Regions from separate parts of the Streptosporangium sp. NPDC004379 genome, predicted to be linked through region 1. Evidence: riboswitches for the same ligand, from Rfam matches in the RefSeq annotation. Region 1 holds a riboswitch; each other region holds the start of a gene.

The links. Region 1 has a riboswitch for cyclic di-AMP ahead of ACFYSC_RS14585 (NlpC/P60 family protein). Riboswitches for the same ligand answer to the same signal wherever they lie in the genome.
Region 2: another riboswitch for cyclic di-AMP. It lies ahead of ACFYSC_RS01315 (C40 family peptidase); the one in region 1 lies ahead of ACFYSC_RS14585 (NlpC/P60 family protein).
Region 3: another riboswitch for cyclic di-AMP. It lies ahead of ACFYSC_RS32690 (glycoside hydrolase family 25 protein); the one in region 1 lies ahead of ACFYSC_RS14585 (NlpC/P60 family protein).

The regions. Positions count from the first base shown of each region.
Region 1 is NZ_JBIAMC010000006.1:16,172-26,435, reverse strand. Features, by position in the region: gene ACFYSC_RS14590 (LuxR C-terminal-related transcriptional regulator) at 315-563, shown strand; gene ACFYSC_RS14585 (NlpC/P60 family protein) at 754-1,803, opposite strand; cyclic di-AMP (ydaO/yuaA leader) riboswitch at 1,809-1,962, opposite strand; gene ACFYSC_RS14580 (amino-acid N-acetyltransferase) at 2,300-2,944, shown strand; gene ACFYSC_RS14575 (RDD family protein) at 3,033-4,430, shown strand; gene ACFYSC_RS14570 (Lsr2 family protein) at 5,774-6,103, shown strand; gene ACFYSC_RS14565 (ATP-dependent Clp protease ATP-binding subunit) at 6,393-8,900, shown strand; gene ACFYSC_RS14560 (TIM barrel protein) at 9,321-10,264, shown strand, end outside.
Region 2 is NZ_JBIAMC010000001.1:318,722-328,985, forward strand. Features, by position in the region: gene ACFYSC_RS01300 (glycosyltransferase family 4 protein) at 1-154, opposite strand, end outside; gene ACFYSC_RS01305 (M48 family metallopeptidase) at 151-1,488, opposite strand; gene ACFYSC_RS01310 (hypothetical protein) at 1,485-2,273, opposite strand; gene ACFYSC_RS01315 (C40 family peptidase) at 2,386-2,949, opposite strand; cyclic di-AMP (ydaO/yuaA leader) riboswitch at 3,032-3,190, opposite strand; gene ACFYSC_RS01320 (VanZ family protein) at 3,659-4,363, shown strand; gene ACFYSC_RS01325 (response regulator transcription factor) at 4,432-5,130, shown strand; gene ACFYSC_RS01330 (sensor histidine kinase) at 5,142-6,254, shown strand; gene ACFYSC_RS01335 (NlpC/P60 family protein) at 6,292-7,233, opposite strand; gene ACFYSC_RS01340 (NYN domain-containing protein) at 7,415-8,737, opposite strand; gene ACFYSC_RS01345 (DEDD exonuclease domain-containing protein) at 8,977-10,264, shown strand, end outside.
Region 3 is NZ_JBIAMC010000021.1:88,613-98,876, forward strand. Features, by position in the region: gene arsB (ACR3 family arsenite efflux transporter) at 1-292, opposite strand, end outside; gene ACFYSC_RS32675 (ArsR/SmtB family transcription factor) at 292-672, opposite strand; gene ACFYSC_RS32680 (GNAT family N-acetyltransferase) at 941-1,615, opposite strand; gene ACFYSC_RS32685 (hypothetical protein) at 1,657-2,472, opposite strand; cyclic di-AMP (ydaO/yuaA leader) riboswitch at 3,083-3,232, shown strand; gene ACFYSC_RS32690 (glycoside hydrolase family 25 protein) at 3,244-3,993, shown strand; gene ACFYSC_RS32695 (cytochrome P450) at 4,081-5,283, opposite strand; gene ACFYSC_RS32700 (BTAD domain-containing putative transcriptional regulator) at 5,468-8,641, opposite strand; gene ACFYSC_RS32705 (cysteine hydrolase family protein) at 8,769-9,410, opposite strand; gene ACFYSC_RS32710 (MFS transporter) at 9,469-10,264, opposite strand, start outside.

The sequences.
Region 1 (10,264 bases):
GCTTCGGGGTGGATCACGGTGATGACCTCGGCTCATGCCGCGGGCAGGCTGCGGACAGACCGCGGACACGCCTGGCGCGGGCCCCGGGCGCGACGACGGTCCGGCGGCGCGCCCTCCGGCTCGGCCGCTGCTTAATCACAATGGGCCCGACATATCATGAGTACTTCATGTAACGCCCACTCTGTCAATAGTGTGGGCCATCTCTATGAAGAGCAGAGCTTGACGACCTTTGAACGGGGCGTTTACCGTTCCTGACGGGCGACATCGATTCCAGCGTGCTCACGCCTGAGTCCCGTTGCGGGGGGAGTTGCTAGATGGCATATCCGGAAGTGGATTCCCGCCGCGGCGAAAGTCTTCCGGGCACTGAGGACATCGATCTCAGCGAGGAGGACCTCGTGCTCCTGGCCGAGCTGGCCAAGGGCGTCACCGTCGACAGGGTGGGCCGCCGCCTCGACATCAGCGGCCGGACGGTCCGGCGCAGGCTGCGCGGGATCTGTGACCGCATCGGCGTGGCCACCGCAATCGAGGCGGTGGCCTGGGCCGCCCGCCGCCGCCTGATCTGACGCCGTACACCCGGCCGGTCCGCCGTGCACCGGCCGGTCGTGGTCCGCCCGGTCAGGCCGTGCACCCTGCTGGTCGTGTGTCCGTCCGGCCGGTTCGTGCATCCGGCCGGTCATACGCCCGTCGGGTCAGGCCGTGCATCCGGCTGATCGTGTGCCCGTGTCCGTCCGGTCCGGCCGTACGCCGGCCGATTCAGTCGGCGACGCGCACGCCCCCGGCGAAGGGCCGGTTGCCCATGGGGGCGATGCGGACCACGTCACCGGTCTGCGGGGCGTGGATCATCAGGCCGGCGCCGAGGTAGATCCCGACGTGATGCAGGTCGCTGTAGAAGAAGACCAGGTCGCCGGGGCGCAGCTGGTCGCGGGAGACGTGGGTGCCGGCGGTCCACTGGTCACCGGTGTAGTGGGGCAGGCTGATGCCGACCTTCTGGTAGGCCCACAGGACCAGCCCCGAGCAGTCGAAGGAGTTGGGTCCCTCGGCGCCCCAGACGTACGGCTTGAGCTGCTGGGTGAGCGCCCAGCGCACCGCCTCGGCCGCCTTGCCCTGGCCCACGACCGGAACGGTGAGCCTGGTCGCCCGGCCCTGCATGCTCTGGGCGCGGTCGCGGACCTCCCGGTAGAGGTTGCCCTCCAGTTTGCCGACCAGGCGTTCGATCTTGGAACGCTTGTCGCCGAGCTCGCCCAGCAGCTTCTTGACCTCGGTGGACCGGGCGCTGGCGCTGGCCCGAGCCTGCTCGGCGACCTTGAGCGCCTGGGCGACCTGGGCGACCTCCTCGCTCTGCCGCTGCTGGAGGGCGTAGCTGGTGGCGGCCTGGTCGAGGAAGGTGTCGGGGTCGCTCGACTGGGTGAAGGCGAGCGTGGAGCCCAGGCCCCCCGACATGTAGGTGCTCTGCGCGAGGAGGGTCGCCTTGGTGCGCCGGGACTCCAGCTCCGTCTCGCTGGTGGACAGGTTCTTCTTGGCCACCTCGGCGGCGCGCTGCGCCTGCTTGAGCTTCACCCGTGCGCCGTTGTACTGCTCGGCGAGCGTCTCGACCTCGACGTGGAGCTTCTCGACCTGCTTGGCGAGCTGCCGGAGGTCCGGTTTCGGGTCCGCACCGGCGGACGTCATGGGAGCGCCGACCGCGAGGAGGGTGAACGCGAGCCCGATGGAGGCCGTCCGGCCGGAAAGGCGACGGGAGGCGCGCTCCCGCATCGGGACGGGTCCGGCTGGACGTCCACTGCCACGGCGCGGCGTGCGCTTCACCAACGGGCTCCTCTCTCGGCCGCCTGCCGGGTTAGCTGACGGGTTCGGGCCGGAGGCAGCCCTACCGAGCACGCCGGTGACGGCTCGGATTCACCCCTGGGGACGCGTGGAGGGTGGGTCCCCGGCTCCCCGGGTCCGGGGATTCGGCGGGTCAGCTTTTCGGGGAAGCTGACATCGAGCACGGACATTAGTGCAATTGGAGGTTCATGCTCAACCAGAACCATAAAGTCGGTAGAGCTTTCACAACCGGAAAGTCACAGGCAGATCACATACTTTCATGATCCTCATGCCTGTCAACCTGGATCCATGTCGCTATGAGCGGCATACCACCCATGTAGCCGCAGGCCCCGGTCCATGCCGAGGGCGAACGGCCGCCGTCACCGGGGTTTCCGGCCGGGCGCGACGGGGGTGACACCGGGAGCCGGGCGGTGCCGTTGTGACCGAAGTTACGGCTGGGCCGTAATGGGGGTGCGCCGAGGACGTACGCTGATCGGTCATGGAGCAGGTTGCGGAACCCTCCCCGGCGGACGCCCTGACGGACGGGACCGGGGCGACGGCCGGGTCGGCGAGCGGGGTCACGGCCGGGGCCACGGGCGAGGTCACGGTCCGGCGCGCCCGCACGCCGGACGTGCGGGCGATCCGGCGGCTGGTCGACACCTACGGCGGCGCCGGGCCGCGACTGCTGGAGAAGGCCACGGTCACCCTGTACGAGGACGTCCAGGAGTTCTGGGTGGCCGAGCGGGACGGGGCCGTCATGGGGTGCGGGGCGCTGCACGTCCTGTGGGAGGACCTCGCCGAGATCCGCACCGTCGCCGTCGATCCGGCGTGCCGGGGCCAGGGCATCGGCCACATGATCGTCTCGGCGTTGATCCGCACGGCCGGCGAACTCGGCCTGCGCAGGGTCTTCTGCCTCACCTTCGAGGTCGACTTCTTCGCGCGCCACGGCTTCCGGCGGATCCAGGGCACGCCCGTCTCGCCCGAGGTCTACGCCGAGTTGCTCGCCTCCTACGACGAGGGCGTCGCCGAGTTCCTCGACCTGGAGCACGTGAAGCCGAACACCCTGGGGAACACGCGGATGCTGCTTCATCTACCGCCCCTGGTCAAGCGTGATGACCGCAGTTGTGACTGTGACAAAAGGTGACTCTCGGACGACTATCTCGATACCTTGTGCTTCAACGTGCATGTGAGTCTCGAATGCGCCGCATGCGTAGTCGAAGTGAGGTGACGCGGTGACCAACGGACAGCCGCCGTATCCGCAGGATGATCCCGACCGCGATCGCACCCCGTCGGGACACTCCGGATACGGCTCGCACGACACGGGTCAGGGCCCCGGGGGTCTCGACCCCGACGCGACGGTGGTGGGGTACCGGACGGACGGCACCGGACCCGGGCAGAACCAGCCCGGTTACGGCCAGCCCGGCGGTTACGGCCAGCAGGGCGCGCAGCCGGGGTACGGGCAGCAGCCGTCGTACGACCAGGGCGCCTACGGCCAGCAGGGGGCGCAGCCGGGTTACGGCCAGCAGCCCTCCTACGACCAGCAGCAGGGCTACGGTCAGCAGGCCGCCCAGCCCGGTTACGGCCAGCAGGCCGCGCAGCCCGGCTACGGGCAGCAGCCGTCCTACGACCAGGGCGCCTACGGCCAGCAGAACTCCCAGCCGGGCTACGGCCAGCAGGGGACGCAGCCGGGGTACGGGCAGCAGCCGTCCTACGACCAGGGCGCCTACGGCCAGCAGGGGGCGCAGCCGGGTTACGGCCAGCAGCCCTCCTACGACCAGCAGCAGGGCTACGGCCAGCAGGCCGCCCAGCCCGGTTACGGCCAGCAGGCCGCGCAGCCGGGGTACGGCCAGCAGGGCGCGCAGCCCGGTTACGGCCAGCAGCCCTCCTACGACCAGGGCGCCTACGGGCAGCAGCCGTCGTACGACCAGGGCGCCTACGGCCAGCAGGGCGCGCAGCCGGGCTACGGCCAGCAGCCCTCCTACGACCAGCAGCAGGCGTACGGCCAGCCCGGCTACGGCGGCGCCCAGTACGGCCAGCAGCCCGGTTACGGCGCTCAGCCGCAGGGCTACGGCCAGCAGGGCTACACCCCGCAGTGGGGCGACGGCGGCCACGCGCCGGGCGTGTCGGCCCCGCTCGCCGAGTGGTGGCAGCGCCTGGTCGCCCGCATCGTCGACGGTGTGATCCTGGCGATCCCCACGTTCATCGTCACGCTCGTGCTGACCGGGATCCTGGTCACCCAGCCGTCCTTCAACATGGAGACCGGGGAGTACAGCCTCGGCAGCGGGTTGTTCCTCGCGACCTTCCTCATCGGTCTCGTCGGCGGGCTGATCTATTTCGTCTACGAGTTCCTGATGCTGAAGGCGACGGGGCAGACCGTCGGCAAGATGGTCATGGGCATCCGGGTCGTCCCGATCGGCGGGGCGCCCCAGTCCCGCGGGCTCCCCTCGAACAAGGCCATGAGCCGGGCGGGCGTCCTGTGGGGTCCGAGCATGCTGCGCGGCATCCCCGTCGTGGGTTACATCATCGGGATCTTCTCTCTGGTGAACGTGCTCTGGCAGCTGTGGGACAAGCCGCTGCGCCAGTGCCTGCACGACAAGGCGGCCGCGACGACGGTCGTGAAGACCAAGTAGTTCCGGAACTTCCCCAAAAACGGGGCCGGCGGGTTGAACCGCCGGCCCCGTTTTTTCGTGTGTGGAGGGAAACGAGAGGGGTAGCGGTACCCCCGGAAGGGACGGTAACGGCGTTCGGAGACGACTGCGGCGGGCCATGAACCCGTACGCGCCCTCGGGGGCGTTATGGCCTTCTTCCGGCCACTTCTCGGGCGGGATCCCCGGAGAGGGCGTTATGGAGCCTTCCAGGGGTGCTTCCGGGTCACGACAAACCCCGCGGATCGGCTGTGCCGTCACTCCGGGTGCCTATAGGACGTCAATGGGGTGACAGTTACCCGGGCAACTTCCGTGACATCCGGCGAATGGCGTCCGGCGGGCGGGCCGCACCGTGGCCTCCGGCGACTTCCCGCGTCTTCTCCCGGAGCGGCGGGGAATGCGGGTTCGCCTTCCCTGCATGCCCGGGAAGGCGTTCTCGCGGATCCGGCCCGGGTTAGCCGGTACACCGCCTGCCCGGTGGTTTGGTGGTTATAAGGGCTACGACTATGTTCCTTGCGCCTGAGGGCCGTAGGCTTGGGAAGAAAGCGACGAAGATCCGTCTTGTTCCGCGGGCCGAAGGCGTGCCGCGGAACCCGCCGCCCGCCGAAGAGGGCGAGGTCCGACGGGGCTCCACCCGAGCGTTCCCGTCCTCTTGACATTACCGCCGCCGACCCGGCGATGATGATCCGGAGCTTCAGCAAGATCTTTTCTGTTGCGGCCGAAAAACCCTTGTGAGCAGGGGGTTTCCGGGGCTGCCGGGAGGGGGCGGCTGTCAAGTGGCCGCAGTTGACATTGGTTTTTCGGCAGAGTGATCATCAGATGATCGCCCTGTCGGTTTTTTCCCAGGGGCTTTACAGACGGCAACCGGTAAGACGGCTGGAGAGAAGCATTAAGGTGGAGACGGGCGGTCCCGGGGGCCCGTGCCGCCCGCCGGTGACGCTAAGGTCGTGCCTGGGCGGACGCCCATGGCCCGAGCGGCTTCCCGGCCCGCGGGCGGGCACGCCGCCCCCGGAATTCCACGGTCCCCAAAAGTCACCCACGGTGCGGAGCGAGGACGAATGAACGACGTATTGTCCGCGTTGATACCCCCGGTGGTCGTCGGCGGGGCCTTCATCTACGGAGTGGTCAAGCTTCTTCGCAGTGAAGCCGCCGGTCGGCGCCCGGCAAAACGGGAGGACGTCCCCGGCCCCCAGGACGGATGATCGCCCGCCGTCCGGTTCCGGTCGGGTTCCCGGGAGAATCGCCGGGGTCCCGGAATTGCCGCCCCCCGATGGCGGGTATATGTTTGGCTAGCGAATGAAACAATACTCCGCGAAAGGATTGCGTAGATGGCCAAGCAGATCCAGGAGATTCTCATCGACGACCTCGATGGGGGCGAGGCCAATGAGACGGTCGCCTTCGCGATTGACGGCACGAGCTACGAGATTGATCTCAGTGAAGTAAACGCGAAGAAGCTCCGCGACTCCCTGTCGCCTTTCGTGCAGGGCGCCCGCCGTTCCGGTGCGGCTCCGCGTCGCCGCCGCGCGGGCGGCAGCAGGGCCCTCACGCGGGAGAAGAGTGCCGACATCCGGGCCTGGGCGAAGTCGCACGGCCTTAATGTCAGCGAGCGCGGCCGTATCGCCTCCAAGATCGTCGAGCAGTACGAAGCGGCTCACTAGCGGGAGTCGCGCGACTGCTCGCGGGATCGTTGAATCATGCGGTTATGGCGGCCACGGTGGGGTCCGGTGGCGGCCATGACCGCATGACGCGTTTGATCGTCTATAAACGGCGTTCGCTTGCGGCGTAGCGGGAACATCTCACCCCCGTTAAGTAGTTGGATGGAGGGTGAACGCCCTGCTCCCGGGGAACGTCTCGTTCATAGAGCGGTCGTCTGGGCAGGGCTACCATGCGGGATGACAGGGCCCGGATATCCCGGACCTGCCTGACCGCTCTGTGAGGAGCGACGAGATGTTCGAGAGGTTCACCGACCGCGCACGGCGGGTTGTCGTCCTGGCCCAAGAAGAGGCCCGGATGCTCAACCACAACTACATCGGTACGGAGCACATCCTTCTTGGCTTGATCCATGAAGGTGAAGGCGTTGCCGCCAAGGCTCTGGAGAGCCTCGGCATCAGCCTCGAAGGTGTGCGTCAGCAGGTCGAGGAGATCATCGGCCAGGGACAGTCCGCGCCTTCGGGGCACATTCCCTTCACCCCGCGCGCCAAGAAGGTCCTTGAGCTGTCGCTCCGTGAGGCCTTGCAGCTGGGTCACAACTACATCGGCACAGAGCACATCCTGCTCGGCCTCATCCGTGAGGGCGAAGGCGTCGCCGCCCAGGTGCTGGTGAAGCTGGGGGCGGACCTCAACCGCGTCCGGCAGCAGGTCATCCAGTTGCTCCACGGTTACCAGGGCAAGGAGCCGGCCGCCGCGGGCGGCCCGCAGGAGTCGGCGCCGTCGACCTCCCTCGTCCTGGACCAGTTCGGCCGCAACCTGACGCAGGCCGCCCGCGAGGGCAAGCTCGACCCGGTCATCGGCCGTGACAAGGAGATCGAGCGGGTCATGCAGGTCCTCTCCCGGAGGACCAAGAACAACCCGGTCCTGGTGGGTGAGCCCGGCGTCGGCAAGACCGCCGTCGTCGAGGGCCTGTCCCAGAAGATCGTCAAGGGCGAGGTTCCCGAGACGCTCAAGGACAAGCAGCTCTACACCCTGGACCTCGGCGCGCTGGTGGCGGGCTCCCGCTACCGCGGTGACTTCGAGGAGCGCCTCAAGAAGGTGCTCAAGGAGATCCGCACCCGCGGCGACATCATCCTGTTCATCGACGAGCTGCACACGCTCGTGGGCGCGGGCGCCGCGGAGGGCGCGATCGACGCCGCCAGCATCCTCAAGCCGATGCTGGCCCGCGGCGAACTGCAGACCATCGGCGCCACCACCCTCGACGAGTACCGCAAGCACCTGGAGAAGGACGCCGCGCTGGAGCGCCGCTTCCAGCCGATCCAGGTGGCCGAGCCCAGCCTCAGCCACACGATCGAGATCCTCAAGGGCCTGCGCGACCGTTACGAGGCCCACCACCGGGTCTCGATCACCGACGGCGCACTCGTCGCCGCCGCGCAGCTCGCCGACCGCTACATCAGCGACCGGTTCCTGCCCGACAAGGCGATCGACCTGATCGACGAGGCCGGCTCGCGCATGCGCATCCGCCGTATGACCGCGCCGCCGGACCTGCGCGAGTACGACGAGAAGATCGCCAACGTGCGGCGCGACAAGGAGTCCGCGATCGACGCGCAGGACTTCGAGAAGGCCGCCGCGCTGCGCGACCAGGAGAAGCAGCTCCAGCTCAAGCGCGAGCGCCGGGAGAAGGAGTGGAAGGCCGGCGACATGGACGTCGTCGCCGAGGTCACCGAGGAGCTCATCGCCGAGGTGCTGGCGACCGCCACCGGCATCCCGGTCTTCAAGCTCACCGAGGAGGAGTCCCAGCGGCTGCTCCGCATGGAGGACGAGCTGCACAAGCGGATCATCGGCCAGGACGACGCCATCAAGGGTCTGTCCCGCTCGATCCGCCGTACCCGCGCCGGTCTGAAGGACCCGCGCCGCCCGGGTGGCTCGTTCATCTTCGCCGGCCCGTCCGGCGTCGGTAAGACCGAGCTGTCCAAGACGCTGGCCGAGTTCCTGTTCGGGGACGAGGACGCGCTGATCATGCTGGACATGTCCGAGTTCATGGAGAAGCACACCGTCTCCCGGCTGTTCGGCTCGCCTCCCGGCTACGTCGGATACGAGGAGGGCGGCCAGCTCACCGAGAAGGTGCGGCGCAAGCCGTTCTCCGTGGTCCTCTTCGACGAGATCGAGAAGGCCCACCCGGACATCTTCAACTCGCTGCTGCAGATCCTGGAGGACGGTCGCCTGACCGACGCCCAGGGCCGCGTGGTGGACTTCAAGAACACCGTCATCATCATGACGACCAACCTCGGCACCCGGGACATCTCCAAGGGCATCGGGGTGGGCTTCGCGAAGTCCAACGACGCCGAGTCGAACTACGACCGGATGAAGGCGAAGGTGCAGGAGGAGCTCAAGCAGAACTTCCGGCCCGAGTTCCTCAACCGCGTCGACGACATCGTGGTCTTCCACCAGCTCACGCCGAAGGAGATCATCAGCATCGTGGACCTGATGCTGGCGCAGGTCGCCGAGCGTCTGAAGGACCGCGACATGGGCCTGGAGGTCTCGCCGGAGGCCAAGCAGCTGCTGGCCGAACGCGGTTACGACCCGGTGATGGGCGCCCGGCCGCTGCGCCGGACGATCCAGCGCGAGCTGGAGGACACGCTGTCGGAGAAGATCCTGTACGGCGAGCTCCGTCCCGGTCAGATCGTCAAGATCTCGATCGAGGGTGAGGGTGACGCCGCCAAGTTCGTCTTCGCCGGCGAGGCCGCGCCGGCCGACCGGGTCCCCGACTCGGCGGCCGCGATCGCGGAGCCGATCCAGCACTGATCCGGTCTGGATCGGCGTCGGCCCGGCGCCGATCCGGCGGTGGTGCGACGACGCGGCGTGACAGCGCGGCGTGATGGCACGACTCTGAGCGGACCCCCCGTGAGCAGTCTCACGGCGGGGTCCGCTCATTTGTTTCCGAAGAAGGTGTGCCACCACCGTAGGTAGTACTACACTCTGTAGAGTGATTCGGCCGGCTCACCGGCGTGACCCGGTTCGGTGGTCACGGCGAGACCGGTCCCGACGTCACCCCGCCGGCGTACCGACGAATCGGCTCCGGGGATGACGCGGGGACCGGTGCCCAGGCGGGAAGCTCGGCGGATCCGGTCGAACCCTCGGCGGCAAAGGACCCGCCGGCCCGTGGCCCGGGTTTCCACGCGGGCGTCCGGGATCGCCGTACAGAGCACGCCTTGGAGGCATCGGATGCGTTTGCGGCACGAGGACGGGACACTCGTTCACCTGTCCTACAACGCGGGCGTGCATCCCGCTGAGGACCTGGAGAACCTCATCGCCCACCTGACCCGGTACGCGGTCCCGGTGCGCAAGCGCCTGGGCGTCGACCGGATGGGCGTCGGCCTCTGGCTGTCGCCGGCGGTGGCCGACCATCTCATCGCCGACCGGATCGAACTGGTACGGCTGCGCCGCTCGCTGGAGGAGCGCGGCCTGGAGGTCGTCGGCCTCAACGGCACCGGCGGGCGCAACCATGAGGCCCCCGGTCCCGACTGGGCCAAGCCCGAGCGCTACCGCTACACGATGGCGCTGGCCAAGATCCTGGCCTTCCTGCTCCCGGAGGACGTCCGCTTCGGCAGCATCTCCACCATCCCCATCGGCTGGCGCCGCGACTGGCCGTCCGACCTGCACGCGATCGCCACCCGCCGCCTGGAGCGCCTCTCGCGTGAGCTGCGCGGCCTGTACAGCGTCACCGGCAAGACGATCAGGGTCGGCTTCGAGCCGTGGCCCGGGTGCGTGCTGGAGACCACCAAGCAGGCCCTCGACCGGGTCTGCGACATCGACTCCGAGCACCTCGGCGTCTGCCTGGACGCCTGCCACCTCGCCGGTGGCTCCGAGGAGCCGGGCATGGCGCTGCGCGGCCTGGCCGCCGCCGGCGCTCCGGTGGTGAAGCTCGGTCACGTCCACAACCACGTGAGCGACGCCTGCCGGGAGCTTCCGAGCACCCGCCCGGTCCTGGAGGACACCCTCACCGCGATGCTCTCCGGCGCGGTGAACGGCACCGCCCACATCGAGGTCGAGACCCACGACCTGGCCGTTCCGGTCCGCGCCAAGGGTCCCGGCGCGCTGGTCACCGCGCTCGCCGACGAGCTCGACTGGGCTCGCACCAACCTCACCGCGCTCGGCCTGCGCCTGGC
Region 2 (10,264 bases), on a different contig from region 1:
GCCGGCGGGCGTCGAAGTCGTCGCAGCCGGGCCAGCGGGGGGCGTAGACGACCACCGAGTCCGGCGGGCGGCCGTCGGCCAGGCCGCGCACGAACGCCTGGATGCCCCCGGGCCGGGGCGGGAAGTCGTTGGTGAGGAACAGCGCGCGGCTCACGGCTCCGGGACGCCGTTCAGCCGGGCCCATGAGCGCGCCATGGCGATCCGTTGCGGCGTCGTCGGGTGAGAACCGTAGAGGACGTATTCCAGGAAGTCCGGCGACAGGTCGGAGACGTTGGTGACCGACAGGCGCCGCTGCATCGCGGCGAACGTCTCCGGGTCGCGGGTCAGCTCCAGCGCGTGCGCGTCGGCGCGGGCCTCGATCTGCCTGCTGACCAGGTTCTGCGCGGGCCCGGACAGGACCGTGGCCAGGCTCAGCAACCCCATGATCAGGCCCACGGCCCGCGGGTCGGCCGCCGAGGCGACGCCGGCGCGACGCCGTACGGGGCCCGCGGCGAGCACCAGGTACAGCAGGCAGGCGCCGAAGGCGGCGCCCAGCCCCCCGACGAGCGTGCCGTACAGCACGTCGCCCGCCTTCGCGTGGCCCAGCTCGTGCGCCACCACCAGCTCGACCTCTTTCGCGGGCGCCCGGAGCAGGGTGTCGTAGACCACGATCCTGCGGGTCGCGCCGAACCCGGAGACGTAGGCGTTGAGCGCGGTGGTGCGCCGGGAGGCGTCGGCGACCAGGACGTCCTCGACGGGCACGCCGTCGCGGGCGGCCATGGCCAGCAGGTCGTCGCGCAGCGGCCCGGCCGCCATCGGCGTGAAGTCATTGAAGATCGGCTCGATGACCACCGGGTAGGCGAAGGACGCGGCCACGGTCAGCGTGAACGCGCCGGCCGCGGCGGGTATCCACCAGCGCCGGAAGCGCCCGGCCAGCACCGTCACGGCGAGCACCATGATCGCGAGCAGCGCGGTCCGGACACCGATGTCCTTGAGCCGGTCCGCGGTCCAGGAGGGCCAGGTCTGGGTGGACAGGCCGTAGGCGCGCAGCTGCGTCTCCGACCACATGCCCAGCGGCCAGCGTAGGGCCTCGACCGCCGCGGACAGCCCGGCGACGCCGAGCAGCGCCCGCACCCACCGGGGTCCGCGCAGCCGTCCGAGCAGCCGGGCGCCCAGCGGGGTTGCCACCAGCACCCCGGCGACCAGGAGGGTCAGCCCGAGCGAAAGGTAGGCGGGCGCGGTGAGCGCGGCGTCGAACGCCTCGGAGCGGGCGATCTGCCCGGCGGTGAAGTCGCGCGCCGGGTCGGGCGCGACGGCCGGGGCGGCGGACGGCAGGGCCCGCCAGGGCGTGGTGAGCGCCACGACCGCGACCGTGGCCGCGCCCAGGGCGGCCAGCGCCCATCCGGCGGGCCGCCACCCCCCGGGCACGACCGCCGCCGCTGCGGCGTCGGCCGCATCCGGCGCGGCCGATCGCCGGGACACCGCCCTCGGGCGTGGGGAGGACGTCAACCCAGCTCCCTTCTCAGGTGGTCGCGCCAGCCGGCGGCGAACTCCGCCGGGGACAGGCCCAGCACATCGCCGACATCGCTACCGTAGAGCCTCACCAGCGTCCGCTCGCCGTACCGCCGCGCGACGTAGTGGCAGGCGAGCCACGCCTCCTCGTACGCCTGCGCCCGCCGGGGGGCGTCCGCGGCGAAGTCGGCGGGGCCGGGGAGCCGCTCGGGCAGGCGGCCCGCGCGCACCTCGGCGGCCAGTTCGGCGGCGGCCGCCGGGACCGCGATCCCGGCGTCACGGTAACCGACGTAGTCGGCGAACCCCTCCGACAGCCAGACCGGCACCCGGCCGCCGCGGGTGGCGCCGGTGGCCACGTGGGTGAGCTCGTGGGCGAGCACCACGTCCCGGCCGGTCCCGCTCAGCCTGGCGTACCCCGACGGCAGGACGATCACCCGGCCCGCGTCGGCCAGCGCGGCCAGGCCGGCGACGGCGGCGGGCGCGGCGCCGGCCAGCGCCGCCGCCTCTGCGTCGTCCGCGGGGAACAGGACCACCGCCCGGACCGGCCCCCAGACGTCGAGGACCGTACGGCGGGCGCGGTCGGCGCCGGCCGCCAGGTCGGCGAGGCGGGCCGCCGGGACGCGGTGGCCGATCACGACGGAGTGCTCGCCGCGGACGGTGACGGAGCCGCCGGGCCACGGGTCGCGCGGCGCGGGGAACGGGCCCGCGCCGGTGGCCAGGGCGGCGACCGCCAGTGTCAGGGTTCCGGCGAGCACGGCACGACGCTCTGTCGGGACGCGCACACGTCCGATGTTAGCGACCGGCCCCGGACGCGCGGCGGCCCCGCCCGTCCCTTCGAAGGGACGGGCGGGGCCGTCTTCCCGGCCGCCCCAGGGGGGCGGCGGCCGGGATCCGTCAGGCTCCGGGACGGACCGCCCCGGAGAAGGAGGACCGGTAGTACCCCTTCAGGGGGACGACCCTGACGGTCTTGCCGCTGCTCGGGGAGTGGACCATCTTCCCCTTGCCGACGTACATGCCCACGTGGCCCTTGCCGTAGAAGAACAGCAGGTCACCGGGGCGCAGGCTGCTCCACGAGACCTTCTTCCGCACGGCTCGGTACTGACTGTTCGTGACCCTGGGGAGGGAGACGCCGGCCTTGCGCCACGCGTACCGGACGAGACCGGAGCAGTCGAACGCGCCGGGACCGGAGGCTCCCCACCGGTACGGATCGCCGATCTGCTTCTTGGCCGCCGAGACGGCCTTGGACGCCTTCACCTTCTGCAGTGCGGTCCTGCTCAGCGTGGTCTTCTTCGCCTTCGCCGTCTTCTTGGCGCTGGTGTGCGCCGCGGAGGCGGCGGAGGCGGCGACCGGCCTCTCAACCTGAGAGGCGGTGCTCCTGACCTGGAGAACGGGACCGGTTCCCGTGTCGGCCAGCGCCGCCGGGGAGCCCATCGTGACCGCTCCGGCCGAGGCCGTCACGGTGAGGGCGAAACCACTGGCGCAAACGCGGAAAAAGCGCGACGAACGGGGGTTACGCGGGGTGGTAGACAGGATTTCTCCTTGGGACTTCCGCTGACGCCTACCGGGTTAGCTGACGGGTTCGGGCCGGGAAGAAGCCCTACGGCGCGTCGGGCGCGCCGATTCACCCCTGGCCACGTGTCGGGCCGGTGGGTCCCCGGTTCCGTGCCTCCTGGCTGCACGGATTCGGCAGGCCGTCGCAGGTGGGAGCGCTCCTCGCAGGGTGCGACGGCCGAATGGATCTTTATGGATCTTTGACAGGCGCCGGCATGACGGGCCGGGCCCGGCGCGGTGGCATGGCTTGCTCGCCGCGACGCCAGAAGTTACCCCTGTTTCCCAGGAGAGGGCAAAGGAATCACAAAAGATACATAGATCGAAAACGCCTCGGGCGATCGACGGGCCACTGTTCAGGGGCCGATTTCACCGGGCAAATATGACGCTTGTCACACTTCCGTGATCAGTCCGAAAAATCATGGCTTTTGTGACGTGAATCACGTGATGGTAACGATCATTGACGGAGCGTGCGACCGGCCGTGCCACCGCCCCGTCGTCCCGGCCCGCGTCGGGGGACGGCCGGGGACGGCCGGGGACGGCCGGGGACTCCGTGTATCGCCGGCGTATCGAAAATCGCATACGTCCCCGCAACGGCCCTCCCCCTTCGATGGGAGGCATGAACCGGAGTGCATCCCTGTCAGCACCGCCCCGCCGTACGCGCGGGATCGTGCTCGCCTGCCTGGCGGTCCTCGGCCTGGCGGGCGTGGCGTTCGTCCTGCGGCGGCCGCTCCTGATGGCCGCCCCGAGCTGCGCGGCCGGCCGGTGGCACGGCTGCCTCGGCACGGAGAACGGCGTGCTGCTCATGACACTGGTCGCGGTGCCGCCGTCCGCCCTGGTGGCGTGGGCTCTGGCGCGCGTCCGGCGTGCCGCCGGCGCCGCGTCGGCGTGGCGGACGTCGCTGGCCGAGTTGGGCATGGTCCACGGCACGGTGCCGTTCGTATGGATCACCATGATGCCCGGCCCGGAGGCCGGCGTCGCCCCCGGCCGGGTGAGTCTGCTCCCACTGCAGGATCTGCCCACGATGGGGCCGCTCGGCATCGGCGGCAACCTGCTGATCTTCGCGGCGCTGGGGTTCTTCGCCCCGATGCGGTTCGCGGCGCTGGCGTCCGTACCGCGGATCCTCGCGCTCGGGGCAGGCTGCTCGATCATGGTCGAGACCGCGCAGTACGTCCTGCGGCTGGACCGGGTGTCCTCGGTGGACGACGTCCTGCTCAACGCCGCCGGCGCCGCACTGGCCGCCCTGGCGTCGCACCGCTGGTGGCGCACCGCGGCGGAGGCTCCGCCGGGCCGGTCCCGCCCCGAGCCGGCGCCGGTGGGCTGAGCCGAGTGCCCGCCGCGTACAGGTCCTCGCATACCCCGGCGATATGCCGGGCCGCCTAGGCTTCCGGCATGCGCGTACTGATCGTGGAGGACGAGCCGTACCTGGCCGAGGCCGTCCGTGACGGTCTGCGGCTGGAGGCGATCGCCGCCGACATCGCCGGCGACGGCGACTCCGCCCTGGAGCTGCTCAGCGTCAACTCCTACGACCTCGCGGTCCTCGACCGCGACATCCCCGGCCCCTCCGGCGACGAGATCGCCCGGCGCATCGTCGCCTCCGGCAGCGGCATCCCGATCCTCATGCTCACCGCCGCCGACCGGATCGACGACAAGGCCTCCGGGTTCGAGCTCGGCGCCGACGACTACCTCACCAAGCCGTTCGACCTCCGGGAGCTCGTGATGCGCCTCCGGGCGCTCGACCGCAGACGCGCCCACGCCCGGCCCCCGGTCAGGGAGATCGCGGGCCTGCGGGTGGACCCCTTCCGCCGGGAGGTCTTCCGGGACGGACGCTACGTCGCGCTCACCCGCAAGCAGTTCGCCGTGCTCGAGGTCCTCGTGGCCGCCGAGGGCGGGGTCGTCAGCGCCGAGGAGCTGCTGGAGCGGGCCTGGGACGGGAACGCCGACCCCTTCACCAACGCCGTCCGCATCACCGTCTCCGCGCTGCGCAAACGGCTCGGTGAGCCGTGGCTCATCGCCACGGTGCCCGGCGTCGGCTACCGGATCGACACCGGCGGCGCGGGCGGCGATCCCGCCCGCCCCGGCGCCCGTTGAGCAGGAGCCCGTTGAACAGGCGTCCGGGGCCCAGCGTCCGGCTGAGGCTCACCATCAGCTACGCCGGGTTCCTCATGCTCGCCGGCGCCCTCCTGCTGGCCGTGGTGTGGGTGTTCCTGCTGCGCTACGTGCCCGACGGCGCCCTCGGGACGGGGCCGGAGGCGGCCCGGCCCGGGGCGCCGGCCCTGCGGTTCATCCCCAACCGCACCGACCTCCAGCGCGCCTTCGTCCCCCGCGCGGCACAGGCACTGGCCTTCCTGCTGGCGTTCGGCCTGCTGGGCGGATGGATCCTCGCCGGCCGGATGCTCGCGCCGCTCACACAGATCACGGACGCGGCCCGGATGACCGGGAACGGGTCGCTGTCCCACCGGATCCGCCTGGAGGGCCGCCAGGACGAGTTCCGTGAGCTCTCCGACGCGTTCGACTCGATGCTCGAACAGCTGGAGTCCCACTTCGCCGAGCAGCAGAGGTTCGCCGCGAACGTCTCCCACGAGTTGCGCACCCCGCTGGCGATCTCACGGACGCTCCTCGACGTCGCCCGCAGGGACCCCGCGCGGGACCGGGACGAGCTCATCGAGCGCCTGCACACCGTCAACCAGCGGGCGATCGACCTCATCGAGGCCCTCCTGCTGCTCAGCCGGGGCGACCGCGGGAACTTCACCCGCGAGAGCGTCGACCTCTCCCTCCTCGCCGAGGAGGCCGCCGAGACGCTGCTCCCCCTCGCCGAGCAGCGCCGGATCACGCTGGACGTCACCGGCGGGGCGGCCAGGACCGGCGGCTCCGCCGAGCTTCTGCTGCGGATGGTGACGAACCTCGTCCAGAACGCCGTCGTCCACAACCTCCCCGCCGGCGGCACCGTGACGGTCCGCACCGAGGCGCACGACGGCACGAGCGTGCTGCGGGTCGAGAACACGGGCCGCAGGCTCCCGCCGGAACTGGTGCCGGCCCTCACCGAGCCCTTCCGGCGCGGAACGGAACGCGTGCGCACCGGCGAGCACCCCGGCGTCGGGCTCGGCCTGGCCATCGTGCACAGCATCGTCCGCGCCCACGACGGGACGCTCGTCCTCGCCCCCCGCCCCGACGGCGGCCTCCTCGCCACGGTACGGCTCCCCGGCGCGCCGTAGACGGGTGTCCCCGCCGGCCCCCGGGGTCCCGGGCGGCTCAGGGGCGGACGGCGCCGACCAGGGCGCTGCGGAGGGGAGCGATCTTGACGACGTCCCCGGTCTGCGGGGCGTGCACCATCTTCCCTCCGCCGACGTAGATGCCGACGTGGCCCAGGCCCGAGCTGAAGACGAGGTCGCCGGGCTGGAGCGAGCTGACCGGCACCCGGCGGCTGGCGCCCCAGCTCCACTGCTCCCAGGTGGTGCGGGGCAGACTGACGCCCCCGCTCCGCCAGGACGCCTGGACGAGCCCGGAGCAGTCCCAGCTCCCCGGGCCCGTCGCGCCGTACCGGTACGGCTTGCCGATCTGGGCGTAGGCGAAGGCGAGGGCGGCGCGGGCGTTGCCGGAGGCCGGGCCGTTGTACTTGATCCCGGTTCCGTTGGGATTGCCCCGCTGGTAGGTGCCCAGCCGGTCCAGGAGCCTGGTCTGCGCCTTGACCAGCTTCTCGACCTTGGCCTTCTCGCCGGCCAGCTCGTCACGCGTCTTGTCGGCCTCGGAGAGGGCGGTCTTGGCCCGGTCCCGGTTGTCGCGCAGCGTCTTGGTGGCCTCGTCGAAGGCGTTGAGGTAGCGGGCGCGGGAGGCGGCCATCTGGTCGGCCGCGGCCATGCTGCTCAGCAGGGACCCGGGGTCGCTCTGGTTGATCAGTCCCTCCCAGCCGGTCACGGAGCCGTACTGGTAGGAGCTGACCGCCATCGTGACGAGCTCCTCGCGCAGGCCGGCGACCTTGGCCGTCTGCTTGGAGAGGTCGCCGTTCAGCGTCTCGTACTTCTTGCGGGCCTTCTTCCACTTCTCGCCCGCCTGGTTGTACTTCTCGACGATCTTGTCGGCCTCGTCGTTGAGCTTCGCCAGCTTCCGCTTGGCCTGGGCGAGCGTGGGTTGCGGATCGGCGGTCGCACCGCCGACCGGCACCAGGAGCAGCGCGAGGGCGAGCCCCGCGGCCACCGGTACACGTCCAACCCAAACCGGCATACCCGCCACGGCCACAGTGCCGCCTCCCCAGTGCGAAGACCTGGGGCGAAATAGTACAGAACAGGTAAGGGCTGGCTCACCTTTTCGGGGGTTTTGCTTGATTTCGAAGTGATCTCTCCCGATGGCCCGGCGTGTCCCGGCCGGGACACGGGCCTCAGGTACGCCCGAGACGCCGCAGCAGCAGCACCGAGGGCACCGGCCGGGCGCCCATCCGGCGGACCGACTCGGCGACCTCCCGGTCGGAGGAGACCACCGCGACCGCGCGGCCGACCGGCTCGGCGCGGACGAGCTGGCGGATGAGGTCGTCGGCGATCTGCCCCGGCGAGCTGAACATCACCCGCACCCCCCGCGGGGCCGACACCGGCACCGGGCCGTTCAGCTCGGCGCCGTCGAAGACGCAGGTCAGCTCGACCCGGGTCTGCGCGTACAGCCCGCCGAGGCCGGTGAGCAGCCGGGCCCGCTGGTCGGCCAGGGTGAGCGTGCCGTACCCGGTCTTGGTGACGTTGTAGCCGTCCACGATCACGTGGATCTGCGGCAGCGCGAGCAGCTGGTCGAACAGGGCCGGGTCGTCGTCGGCGAGCGCCCGCGCGGGCACCGCCTGGGCCCCCTGCCCGCCGGGCGCCACAGAGAGCACCGAGTCGGCGGGCCGGTGGATGCCGGAGGGCAGGGCGAGCTCCCGGCGCAGCCCCGCGGCGGCGTCCTGGAGGGCGTCGAGCAGCATGCGGACCTTGGCGTCCTCCAGGCTGCGGCCCTCGCGGGCGGCCCGGCGGGTGGTCTCCAGCTGCCGCTCGGCGTCGGCGAGGCGCTCGCGCAGGCGGCGCAGCTCGCTCTCCCCCGCGCTGCCCGCCGACGCGGCGGCGGCCATGGCCTCGCGGGCCTCCTCCTCCGCCCCGGCGGCCCGCGCCTCGGCGGCCCGGGCGCGCTCGCGGGCGTCGTGCAGCCGGCGCCGCAGGTCGGAGATCTCCGAGCGGGCGCCCTTGAGCTGCTCGCGCAGCCGTTCGCCCTCCTCCTTGGCGGCGGTCTTCTGGGCGGCGAGCTGCTCGCGCAGCCGGGTGACGGTCTGCTCCATCGCCGACCCCTCGGCCGCGGCGGCCGACCGCTCCAGGTCGTCGCGGGCGGCCTCGACCATGTCCGCCCAGCCGGGCGGGCGCGTGAGGTAGGCCGCGGCGGCCACCAGGGACGGCTCTGCCGCCGGCGGCGCCACGCCCTCGGCGAGGCTCGCCACCAGGTCCGGCCACTCGGCCGCCAGCGCCTCGGCGACCACCTCGCGGAACTCCTTGTCGTTCTCCAGCTGGGCGGCGATCGGCGCGCTGCCCAGCCTGGCCCGCTTGCGCGGGTCGAACTTCGCGATCCCCCTGAGCGGGGAGGGCACGGCGGCGGCGGGCATCGCCCCCAGGACCTGCGCCGCCAGCTCCACGACGTGTGAGCGGACCTGCTCGGGCAGCGGACGAGACAGGCCCTCTCCGGCTGAACTCATCACGGCCCCTACTCGGATCGGTCTTGACGTCAAGGGTACGGCCAGCCCGCGACGGCACCGACCTGAGCGGAGATCACCGCGTACGGCCGTCCCCGGCGGCACCGGCCCGAGCGAAGATCACCGCGTGAGATCGGCCCCCGGCGGCACCGGCCCGAGCGGAGATCGACGGCTCCGGCCCGCCGGGCGGACACCGGGGGCCGGGCGGCGAATGTCGGTGGGGGCTTCTATGGTCTTGAACCGTGGAGTACGCCGTACAGGGAACGCTGGACGAGCTGGGCACCCCCCTCGACCAGATCACGTTCGTCGTGTTCGACCTGGAGACCACCGGTGTCTCCGCGGCCGAGCACGCGATCACCGAGATCGGCGCGGTCAAGGTCAGGGGCGGCGAGGTCCTGGGTGAGTTCGCCACGCTGGTCGATCCCGGGTCCCCCATCCCCCCGTTCATCTCCGTGCTGACCGGCATCACCGACGGCATGGTCGTGGCCGCCCCGAAGATCGAGGCGGTGCTGCCGTCCTTCCTGGAGTTCGCCCGGGGCGCGACGCTGGTGGCGCACAACGCCGGGTTCGACGTGGGCTTCGTCAAGGCGGCCTGCGCCGCCCACGGCCATCCCCCGCCCGACCACCCGGTGGTCGACACCGTGGTGCTGGCCCGCCGGCTGCTGACCCGTGACGAGGCCCCCAACTGCAAGCTGGCCACGCTGGCCCGGCTCTTCAGCGGCACCGAGCCCCGCCACCGCGCCCTGGCCGACGCCCGCGCCACGGTGGACGTGCTGCACGCGCTGCTGGAGCGGGCCGGGTCCTTCGGCGTGCACACCCTGGAGGAGCTGCGCGGCTTCACCCGGGCGCCCACCCGCGAGCAGCGCCGCAAGCGCCATCTCGCCGACTCGGTGCCCGCCGCCCCGGGCGTGTACGTCTTCGAGGACCACCGCGGCGACCCCCTGTACGTCGGCAAGAGCGTCGACCTGCGCACCCGCGTGCGCAGTTACTTCACCGCGAGCGAGACCCGCCCGCGGATCCGCGAGATGGTCGGGCTGGCCGAGCGGGTCAGGCCCATCGTCTGCGCGACCCCGCTGGAGGCCGAGGTCCGGGAGCTGCGGCTGATCGGCTCGGCCAAGCCGCGCTACAACCGCCGGTCGCGCTTCCCCGAGCGGGCGGTCTGGCTGAAGCTGACCGCCGAGCGGTTCCCCCGCCTGTCGATCGTCCGCGAGGTCAAGGACGACGGCGCCGCCTACCTCGGCCCGTTCGGCGGCTCCCGCGCCGCCGAGGACGCCCGCGCCGCCCTGCACGAGACGGTCCCGCTGCGGCAGTGCACCGAGCGGATCACCCCCCGCTCCCGGCGCCCGGCCTGCGCCCTGTTCGGCATCGGCCGGTGCGGCGCGCCCTGCGAGGGCCGGCAGAGCCCCGAGGAGTACGGCGAGCTCGCCGCGGCCGCGCGCCGGGCGATGGAGCTGGACGCCTCGGCGGTCTTCGCCGCGATGGAGGCGCGGATGACGCGCCTGTCGCTCGACCAGCGCTACGAGGAGGCCG
Region 3 (10,264 bases), on a different contig from region 1:
GCAGGGAGGAGAGGAGCAGGCGGCGGTCGCCGGTGACGGTGCCGAGCCGGTCGTAGCGGACCTTGGCCAACACCGGATACATCATCAGCAGCAGGCCGAGCGCGATCGGCAGCGAGATCTCACCGATCTTGACGGTGTCCAGCGCGGTGTCCAGGCCGGGCACCAGACGCCCGAGCAGCAGCCCTGCGCCCATGGCCGCGATGATCCACACCGGCAGGAACCGATCCAGCACCGACAGAGCGCCGATCACCCCGGCTGGCGGCGCGGTGGCCTGTGCGGGTTGAGCCGACATCACCGCGGCACCGCCGCTGCAGCGGCCGTCACGCCGGCGGGCTCATTGGCGGGCAGGGTCAGCAGCGCCGACAGCTCGCCCAGCGTCTCGGACACCAGCCGGTAGTACACCCAGGAGGCGCGCCGCTCAGAGGTCAGCAGCCCCACCTCCTTGAGCACCTTGAGGTGGTGGCTGATGGTCGGCTGGGACAGCTCGAAGGCGTCGGTGATGTCGCACACGCACGCTTCGCCGCCGGCGCGGCTGGCCACGATCGACAGGATGCGCAGCCGTACCGGGTCGCCCAGCGCCTTGAACACGCGCGCCACCCCGGCCGCCTGCCCGGCGTCCAGCGGCTCGCGGGTCAGCGGCGGGCTGCACTCCAGGAGTTCCAGAGGTTCCACACGTCCTCCATATAGACATTCATCGAAATCGATACTTCTCTATATTGACATACATCGATTTCAGGGGGAGATCGGAGGAGTCGCGACGGAGTTCGCAACAGCGAGGCCCTCAGCCATCACGTGTGCGTGTCACCTCTCGGCGAAAAGCGCAACGCGGCCCCAGACGAACGGTGTTCCACGAAGGCGAAAGGTGAGGCCCGGGACACCGGGCACACCGGCCGCGGGTTGTGCGACCATCGCCCGGCAGCCGATGTTCCCGGGCGGCGATTCAGGTTCCGGTCGAGGTGCTGCGGCGCTCGATCATCACCACGTCCCGCCAGACGCCGTGGTGGCGGCCGATCCGCTCGCGGATGCCGACCACCCGGAAACCGAGCGCCCGGTGCAGGGCCAGGCTGGCGGCGTTCTCGGGGAAGACGCCGGACTGGATCGTCCAGACGCCGGCGTCCTGGCTGGCGGAGACGAACGCCGCCAGCAGAGCCCGGCCGATCCCCTGGGCCTGGCAGCCCGGGTGGACGTAGACGCCGTGCTCGACCACCCCGGCGTAGACGGGGCGGGCCGAGACCGCCGAGGCGGCCACCCAGCCGAGCACCTGGCCGGTGCCGGTGTCGCAGGCCACGTGGCGCAGGTGCGGCAACCTGGCCGCGGTGAAGCCCTCCCAGCTCGGGGCGAGGGTCTCGAAGCTGGCCTGGCCGGTGTCCAGCCCGGCCTGATAGATGGCCAGCACCTGTTCGGCGTCGCGTCGGCGCATCGGCCGGATCTCCACCCCCGGCGGAGCGTCGGGCCCGGCGGCCTGGGCGGTCGCCGGTCGCGCGCCGGGTTCCTCATGGCCGGCCGCGCCGGAGCGGCCCCGCCCGAAGGCATCCTGCTCGTGGCCGTCGGCCGTCCGACCGGCGGCGTCCTGGGCCGGCACGGAGCGGCGGCCGGTGATCTCATCGTGCGCCATTACCGGTGCTCCTTCACTCGCGGGTGGGCGCGGCCCCCAGGTTAGGGAAGGTCGTTGCTTCTGCGGTAGTCGTTCCACGCCCGGACGCAGAAGTCGTGGCGCCAGTCGTCCGGCCGGAAGTCGCGGCAGGCGTAGGCGGTGTCGAACCGGAGCCCCACGCCGCCGGAGCCGTCGTGGCCGCCGGGACCGGCGGAGGTGTCCCGGGCGTCACGGGCGTCACGGGCCGGGGCACCGGGAGCGCCGCCGTCGGCCCGGCCCCGCGGTCCGGCCTCGGGGGCGGGCGCCCCCGGGCCGTGCCCGTGCCCGTGCCCGTGCCCGCGGTCGTGCGGGGCGTGCGGCGGGCGCGAGAGGCCCCGTGTCTCCCGGTGGCCCGGCCTGTCGCCTCCGGCCCCGGCCCCCGCCTCCGTTCCCGCTTCCGTCCGCGTAGCGGCCTCCGGCGTACGGCGTGCCGCGGCGTGCCGCCGCTCCTCCCCCGGGGCGCGGCCGTCCGGGGTGTCCGCCGCGTCGGCCCGGGGCCGCACCAGGCGTGGTTTCAGCTCGCGGACGACCATGACCCTGCCGGGTTCGGCGGAGGGCGTGCGGGCGGCCTGCGGCGGGTGGACGACCGCGGTGCCGTGCGGGGCGAGCGACGGCGCGGGCAGCGGGGCCGCCACGGCGGAGGGCCGGTCGTCCAGCGGGGACCGGCCGGAGGTCCAGACGCCGAGCCCGGCGGCCGCCAGGAAGGCGCCGATCAGCGCCGGGCGCAGCAGCCGGTCGCGCCGGAGACGCGGACCCGTCCAGGAACGCGGCCGTTCCCCGGCCGGGTGGCGCGGCCGACCGGCGAGGGCGATGCCGGCGTCCACCAGCGAGCCGTGCATGAACGGGTCTCCGGGGCTCTGCGCCGGACCGTCGTACCGGGCCTCGGGGCGGACCGGCGGACGGGACGGGGACGCGGCGGACCCGGGCGGGCCGCCCGGGGGCCCGCCGTACGGCATGCGACCGCGGGGGCCCGCACCGGAACCGCGCCCGCGGGCCGGACCATGATCATCCTGCATCTCGCCTCCCCGTCGCCGGATCCGATCTCCCCCCAGCCTGCCGAACATCACGGTCCGTATGCGTCAGGTAACGGCGCGCTCTTACGGAGCTGTTACCAAGGGGACACCACGAATCCCTACAGACCGGACGTATGGCCGAGATGCGGCCGCCGTGGCGACCGCCGGGAAGTCCGGTCGCCACGGCGGGCGGCCCGGTTCCCGCCCGGTCCGGGACGGCGAGGCGTCAATTTTTACCATGGGCCCCGATCCCCTGCGGGCAGGGTGGTCCGACACCCTCCGGATCACCGGCGCGATCCGCTCCGCCGCAGGTCACTTGCCCTTTCCGTGGGGCAACGCATACCTTTTGTCATCGCGGCGCGAAAGCCGCCCCAGCGGCACGAGAGCCGCTCCATCGACTGGACCCGACGCCGTTTCCGTGGCAATGCCCGCCGACGGCGTGCGGACGCCGAATCCGCGCCTTCCCAGCGGAACCGGGGACCCACCTTTTCCGGGGTGAATCGGACGACTTCTCATCGACGCGTCCGTAGGGCACTTCCATGCCCGAACCCGACAGCTAACCCGGTAGGCGACATGGAAGCAAGGAGCCGACACCCCATGCGCAACCCCCGGATCAGCACGCTCGGAAACCGTCTCGGCCTGGCCCTCGCGGGCACGGTCCTGACCGGCGCCGCCCTCGGCGGCATCGCCCCCGTCACGGCCTCCGCCTCGCCCGCCGGGCACATCGCGGCCGCCCAGCGCGTCTCCCAGCAGGAGGCGGGCCCGCTCACCTACGGACTGGACGTCTCCAACTACCAGCCCGCCTACGACTGGAGCACCAGCTCCGCCCAGTTCGGCATCATCAAGGCCACCGAGGGCACGACGTTCCGCGACCGCTCCTTCGCCAGGCACTGGAGGGAGCTGGACAAGAAGGGCATCGTGCGCGGGGCCTACCACTTCGGCCACCCGGGCAACGACCCGATCGCCGAGGCCGAGCACTTCCTGTCCGTCGTGGACGCGCAGCCCGCCAGGCGCGGCGACCTGCTCGTCCTGGACCTGGAGGCCACCGACGACCGCTCCGTCGAGCAGGTCAACGCCTGGGCCAAGGCGTGGCTGGCACACGTGAAGGCCAGGACCGGCGTCACGCCGATGTTCTACAGCGGCCTGAACTTCGCCGAGACCTACGGCGCGGGGCTGGAGCAGTACCCGCTGTGGGTGGCCGCCTACGGCCGGGAGAAGGGCGCCGTGACGCCCCCGGCCGGCTGGAAGGCGTGGACGATCCACCAGTACTCGGACTCGCCCATCGACCAGAACGTCTCCGCGCTGAGCCCGGACCAGCTCCGCGCCCTGGGCCGCCGGTCGGCGTGACCGGCGGGCCGGGGCGCCGGCCGGCCCGGTGTCCGTCCCACCCGGACCACCGGGTGGGACGGACACCGCCACGCCCGCCCTCGGCGGTCAGGCGTCCCAGGTGACCGGGAGGCTCTTCACCCCGAAGATGTCCGCCACCTCCGGGCGCAGCGCGACCTCCTCCGCCGGTACGGCCAGGCGCAACGAGGGGAAGCGGTCCAGCAGCGCGGGGAACGCGACCCGCATCTCGACCCGGGCCAGCTGCTGCCCCAGGCACTGGTGGACGCCGTGGCCGAAGGCCACGTGCCCGCCCTCCCGCCTGCGCAGGTCGAGCACGTGGGGGTCGGTGAAGCGCTCGGGGTCGCGGTTGGCGGCGTGGTTCGACAGGACGACCGTCGTACCGGCCTCGATGATCCGGCCGCCCAGCTCGACGTCCTCCAGCGCCGTCCTCATGAACATCTTGGCGACGGTCAGATACCGCAGCAGCTCCTCCACGGCCCCGTCGGTGAGCGCCGGATCGGCGCGCCACGCGGCGAGCTGCTCCGGCTCGCGCAGCAGCGCGAAGGTGCCCAGCGCCAGCATGTTCGCGGTGGTGTCGAGCCCGGCCGCCAGCAGGATCAGGCTCATCCCCCTCAGCTCCTCGTCGGTCAGGTCGCCGTCGGTGAGGTCGCTGAGCACGTCGTCGGTCGGGGCGGCGCGCTTGGAGGCCACCAGCTCCGCGAGGTAGCCCTGGGTCGCGGTGTAGGCCGCGAACAGGTCCTCGTCGCTCGTCTCCCCGTTGAGGAACTTGTCGATGTTCTCCTGGAAGGAACCCCGGTCCTCGTACGGCACGCCCAGCAGCTCGCAGATCACGACGGCGGGGATCGGCTTGGCGAACGCGGTCACCAGGTCCGCCGGCGGCCCGGTCTTCTCCATGGCGTCCAGGTGCTCGGCGGTGATCTGCTCGATCCGCTCGGTGAGCAGGCGCATCCGCCGTACGGTGAACTTCCCCATCAGCGGTTTGCGGTACCGGCTGTGCCGCGGGTCGTCCATGAGGATGAACTCGCCCGGTCCCGCCGGAGGGACGGTCTCCACGCCGCTGTAGTCGATGTACGGGTGATGGAGCATGAACTCCTTGCGCGAGCTGAACCGCGGGTCGGCCAGGACCGACCGGACCAGGTCGTACCCGGTGACCAGCCAGCCCCGGTGCCCGTCGGGGAAGACGTAGCGGCTGATGGGGCCCTGCTCGCGCGCCTCGACCAGCTCCGACGGCGGGTCGAAGGGACAGCCGGGCCGGCGCTCGGCGGGCAGCCCGGTGACGGTGTGTTCCATGGTGGTTCCTCTCGTCGGCCTTCAGGGCCGGGTCTCAACGGCGTCCACCATCGCCCGCCGCGCTGACACCGGGCCGTCGCCGTACTGACACGGCCGCTGACACGCCCGCCGGCGCCGCCCCGCGCCGGACCCGGTCGCCGCAGGGACCCCGGCGGCGTCCGCGCCGCCGACCGGCGCGCGACGCTCACGGGCCGAGGGCGGTCTCGGCCAGCTCGTGCCAGTCGCGCCGCCGCCCGTCGCGGATCGCCTCGGCGAACGCGGTCCCGCCGAGGCGGCTCCGTGCCTCCCCGGCGATCCTGGAGACGTCCGGCTGCGAGAGATCCGGGGTGCCGCGCACGGCGTCGCTCGCCGCGAGCAGCCGCGCGGCCCGCTCGTGGTCCCCCCGGCGCAGCGCGAGATCCGCGATCCCGACCAGCACCCCGGCGATCGCCTGCGGATATGCCGTCTCCACGGCCGCGCGGAGCGCCTCGCTGCGGTGCGCGCGGGCCTCGTCGAGGTCATCGGCGAGGTAGCCGTACAGGTCAGAGGCCCTGACGCGGAGCCAGACGTCCGGTTCCCCCTCCTCGCTCAGCGTCGCCCGGGCCGCGGCCAGGTGCCGGCGCGCCTGGTCCGGCTCGCCGCGCCAGCGCGCCAGTTGCGCCTTCGAAAGCGCCAGCTCGGCGAGCACGTACGCGTCCGGCCAGGCGATCCCGTCCGCGCACCGCTGCGCCTCGGCCATGGCGGAGGCGCAGGCCCGCTCATCGCCCAGCAGCCAGTACAGCTGGGCCTGTCGCGCCCGCAGGCCGACCACGTCCTCGGCCGCGCCGACCTCGGTCAGCGCCACGACCGCCTCCTCGTAGTGCTCGCACGCGCGCGCGAACTCACCGCGCATGGCGAGCCGGTCGGCCAGGAAGGCCAGCGCCAGCGAGATCCCCGACCGTTCTCCCAGCGCGCGGAACTCGGCGAGGGCGATCCCGGCGTCGGCGTCCACGCCGGTCTCGTCGCCGCCGTGGGTGAGCCGCAGCCGGCCGCGCGTGAGCCTGGCCTGCGCGCGCACCCACGGATCGTCGTCGGCGATGAGCGGCTCGAACGCGGGCAGGAACTCCGCCGGCTCCCGCAGCATCCGCTCCAGCGGCGCGACGAACCCCAGCAGCGGGTTACTGTGCCCGCCGCGCCGGGTGAGCCGGTGCGCCCGCAGGATCCACTCCCGTGCCCGGTACTGGTCGCGGCCGGGCCCGGAGGTCGCGAACACCGTCACCAGGAGGTACGCCATCGCCCGCACCTCGTCGGGCACCTCACCGGGCGCCTCGTCGGGCAGTGAGGCCGCCGCGACGCTCAACTCGGCGCCCTCGGTCCGGTACCCGCTGAGGAACCAGTACCAGCCCACCGCGGTGACCAGCCGCATCGCCTCCCCTGCCCATCCGGCGGCGATCGCCCGGCGCAGGGCCGCGCCGATGTTGTCGTGCTCGGCTCTCAACACGGCCAGCCACTCCAGCTGCCCGGCCCGGCGCAGATGCGGCTCGGCCGTCTCGGCCAGTTCGGTGAAGTGGGCGAGGTGCGCCCGGTGCGCCCGCTCGATCTCCCCGGCTTCGGCGAGCCGGTGCGCCGCGTACTCCCCGATGGTGTCGAGCATCCGGTAGCGCGGCGCGCCGTCGCCGCCGGCGATCAGCAGCGACTTCTCGGCCAGCGCGGTCAGCAGGTCGAACACCTGCTCCCCGCCGGACGCGCCGTCCCCGCACACCCGTTCGGCCGCCTCCAGGCTCGCCCCGCCGGAGAACACCGAGAGCCGCCGCAGCACGCGGCGTTCGGCCTCGGTCAGCAGATCCCAGCTCCAGTCCACGACCGCGCGCAGCGTCCTGTGCCGGGGAAGCGCCGTACGGCTGCCGCCGTTCAGCAGGCGGAACCGGTCGTCGAGCCGGTGCGCCAGCTGGTCGACGGACATGGTGCGCAGCCGCGCCGCGGCCAGTTCGATCGCCAGCGGCATCCCGTCGAGAGCCCGGCAGATCCGCGCCATGGCCGACAGGGTGCCCGCACCCGTGCCGATGTCCTGGCGCACCAGACCCGCACGGTCCCGCAGCAGCCGCACCGCGGGCGAGGACCCGGCCTCGGAGGGGTCCGCTCCCTCGGCGGGCGACGCGAGCGGTCCGACCTGCCACAGCACCTCCCCGATGATGCCGAGCGGTTCCCTGCTCGTGGCGAGGATCCGCAGCCTCCGGCATTCGCCCAGGAGCCGGTCCGCGAAGGCCGCGGCGGCCTCGATCACGTGCTCGCAGTTGTCGAGAATCAGCAGGGTCGCGCGCTCGCGGAGCGCGGCGGCGAGCCGGTCCGCCGGTTCCCCGCCCCGCGCGCCGCCGAGCAGGCCCTGGTCGCGCAGGCCGATCGCGGTGAGCGCGGCCTGCGCGAGGTCGCCGTCCGCCCGCACCGGGGCCAGCTCGACCAGCCACGCCCCGTCCGGCAGCCCGGCGAGCATCGTCCGGGCGGTCTCCGTGGCCAGCCTGGTCTTGCCGGAGCCGCCCGGCCCCGTCAGGGTGACCAGCCGGTGCCCGCGGACGAGGGCGGCGACCGCGGAGACGTCGTCGTCCCTGCCGACGAAACTCGTCAGCTCGGCGCGCAGGTTCGTCCCGCGGTTCTCCGTACGCCCGCCCGGCTCGCCCGGCTCGCCGCGGAGCAGCGCGACGTGCAGGGCGGAGAGTCCGGCCGACGGGTCGGCGCCCAGCTCCTCGGCGAGCCGCTCGCGTGTCCGCCGGTACACGGCCAGCGCCTCGGCCGTGCGCCCCGCCTCGGCGAGCGCCCGCATCAGGGCCGCTGCGAACCCCTCCCGCAGCGGATACGCGGCGACCAGCCCGGTCAGCTCGGAGACCAGCTCCGGACCGCGGCCGAGGCGGAGGTCCGCCTCCACCCGGTCCCCCAGCGCGGTGACACGGAGCTCCTCCAGGCGCGCGACCGCGGCGTCGAACGCGTCGCTGTCGCGCGGCGCGATGTCCGCCATGGCCGTGCCGCGCCACAGCGCGAGGGCCGAGCGCAGCAGCTCCGCCCGCGCCGCGGGCCCGGCGGCGCGGGCCAGGCCGGTCAGGTGCTCGAACCGGCACACGTCCACGGCGTCGGGGTCGACGACCAGCCGGTACCCGCCGGAGTCCGCCTCGATCGCACCGTCCGGCAGCGCCCTGCGCAGCCTGGACACCAGTGCCTGCAGGGCGTTCGCCTCGTCCGCGGGCGGCCGCCGCCCCCAGATCCAGTCGACCAGCCTCGCCCGCGTGACGGCCCGGCCCGGTTCGAGGGCGAGTACGGCCAGCAGCGCGCGCAGCCGGACCCCGGGGACCTCCACCACGGCCCCGTCACCGTTCCGGACCTCGAACGGTCCCAGCAGCCCGACTCGCACACCGGTGATTGTCCCGCACACCGGCGACCGTCCCCGGACTCCGGAACCGGTCCCCGGGGGTGAGGCGGACACGGCCCGGTGAGGGCCGCCGGTGGTCCGGCCGCTGACGGCCGCCGATCGTCGATGGTCATGTCCCGCCGGTCCCCGCCCCGCCCGTCCCCGCCCGGCCGGGCCGGTTCTCCCGCAGGAGCGAACGCAGCCCGGCGGTGTCGATGATGTGGGCCATTCTCGGGAGGACGCCGGTCATCAGGGTCCGGTGGGTCTCAGGGTCCGGGTCGGCGACGCCGTCGGAGAGGACGTGGAGCCGGTAGTCGCGGTCGGCGGCGTCGGCGACGGTGGACAGCACGGCGCCGCCGGTGGCGACGCCGGCGATGACCAGGGTGGTGATTCCGCGCTCCCGCAGCCGCCGGTCCAGGTCCGTCGTGGACAGCGCGCCGTAGCGGGTCTTACGGACGGTGATGTCACCGGGCGCGGGGGTGAGCCGGTCGTGGAAGGCGGTGCCGGGTTCCTCGTGGTGCATGAGGCGCTGTTGCGCGATGAGGGAGAAGGTCCTGTTGGCGGGCGGGACCGCCGCCCAGTCGGCTTCGGTGAATCCGACTCGCACGTGGGCGATGACGGCGCCGTGCGCCCGCATGTCGGCGACGGCGCCGGCCACCCGTGACGGCAGAGCCTCCGGATCGCCCGGGAGCGAGGCCAGGATTCCCCGCTGGCAGTCCAGGACGAGCAGCGCGGCCGTACGGGGGTCCAGGGCCGGGGTCGTGACGGTCATTCTCTCTCCTTGGATGATGAGGGACACCCTGGCGCGCGGGGTCGCGCGCCTGGGCCGATCAGGCGTGATCCGGCTCCGGCTCCCGTTCCGGCTCCGGCTCCGGTTCGGTGAGGGGCGCCGCGGCGCGGCGGGGAAGCAGCAGCGGGGTCGCCAGCAGGAGCACGCCGGCCAGGCCGATGGCCGTGCGCGGGCCGAGCAGGCCGCCCAGCACTCCCCAGACGGCCGTCAGGAGGGCGGTCGAGACCCTGGTCGTCACCGTCCAGGCGGACAGCACGCGGGTGACCCGGCCGGTCGCGGTGCGCTCCAGACGGTAGGCGGCGTGAACGGGGTTGAAGACCCCGCAGCAGAGGATGAGCCCGAGTTCGACGCCCATCACCAGCAGCAGCCCCCCGGTGCCCGGCCCCGTGAAGGCCAGGCCGACGGGCCAGAGTGCACGCAGCGCCCCGGTCACGACCAGGACGCGGTGCCGTCCGAACCGGGTGACGAGGGGACGGGCCAGTCGCGAGCCGAGCAGCCCGCCGATCGCGGGCGCGGCGAAGGCGAGGCCGTACTGCCAGGGCGCGAACCCGAGCTCGCCGAGCATCAGGACGGCGAGCAGCGCGTCGATGGCCATCACCAGGCCGTTGAACAGGGCGGTGTTGAGGAACAGCGGGCGCAGCGCCGGGTCGGCGAGGACGTACCGCCAGCCGTCGAGCAGGTCCCCGGCCCGCATGCGCGTGGCCTCCCGGCGTTCGGGCGGCGGCTCGTGACCGCCGATCGCACGGATGCCCAGGGCCGAGAGCAGATAGCTGGCCGCGTCGGCCGTCACCGTCGCCACCGGGCCGAGAAGCCCGATCGCGGCCCCGCCCAGCGGC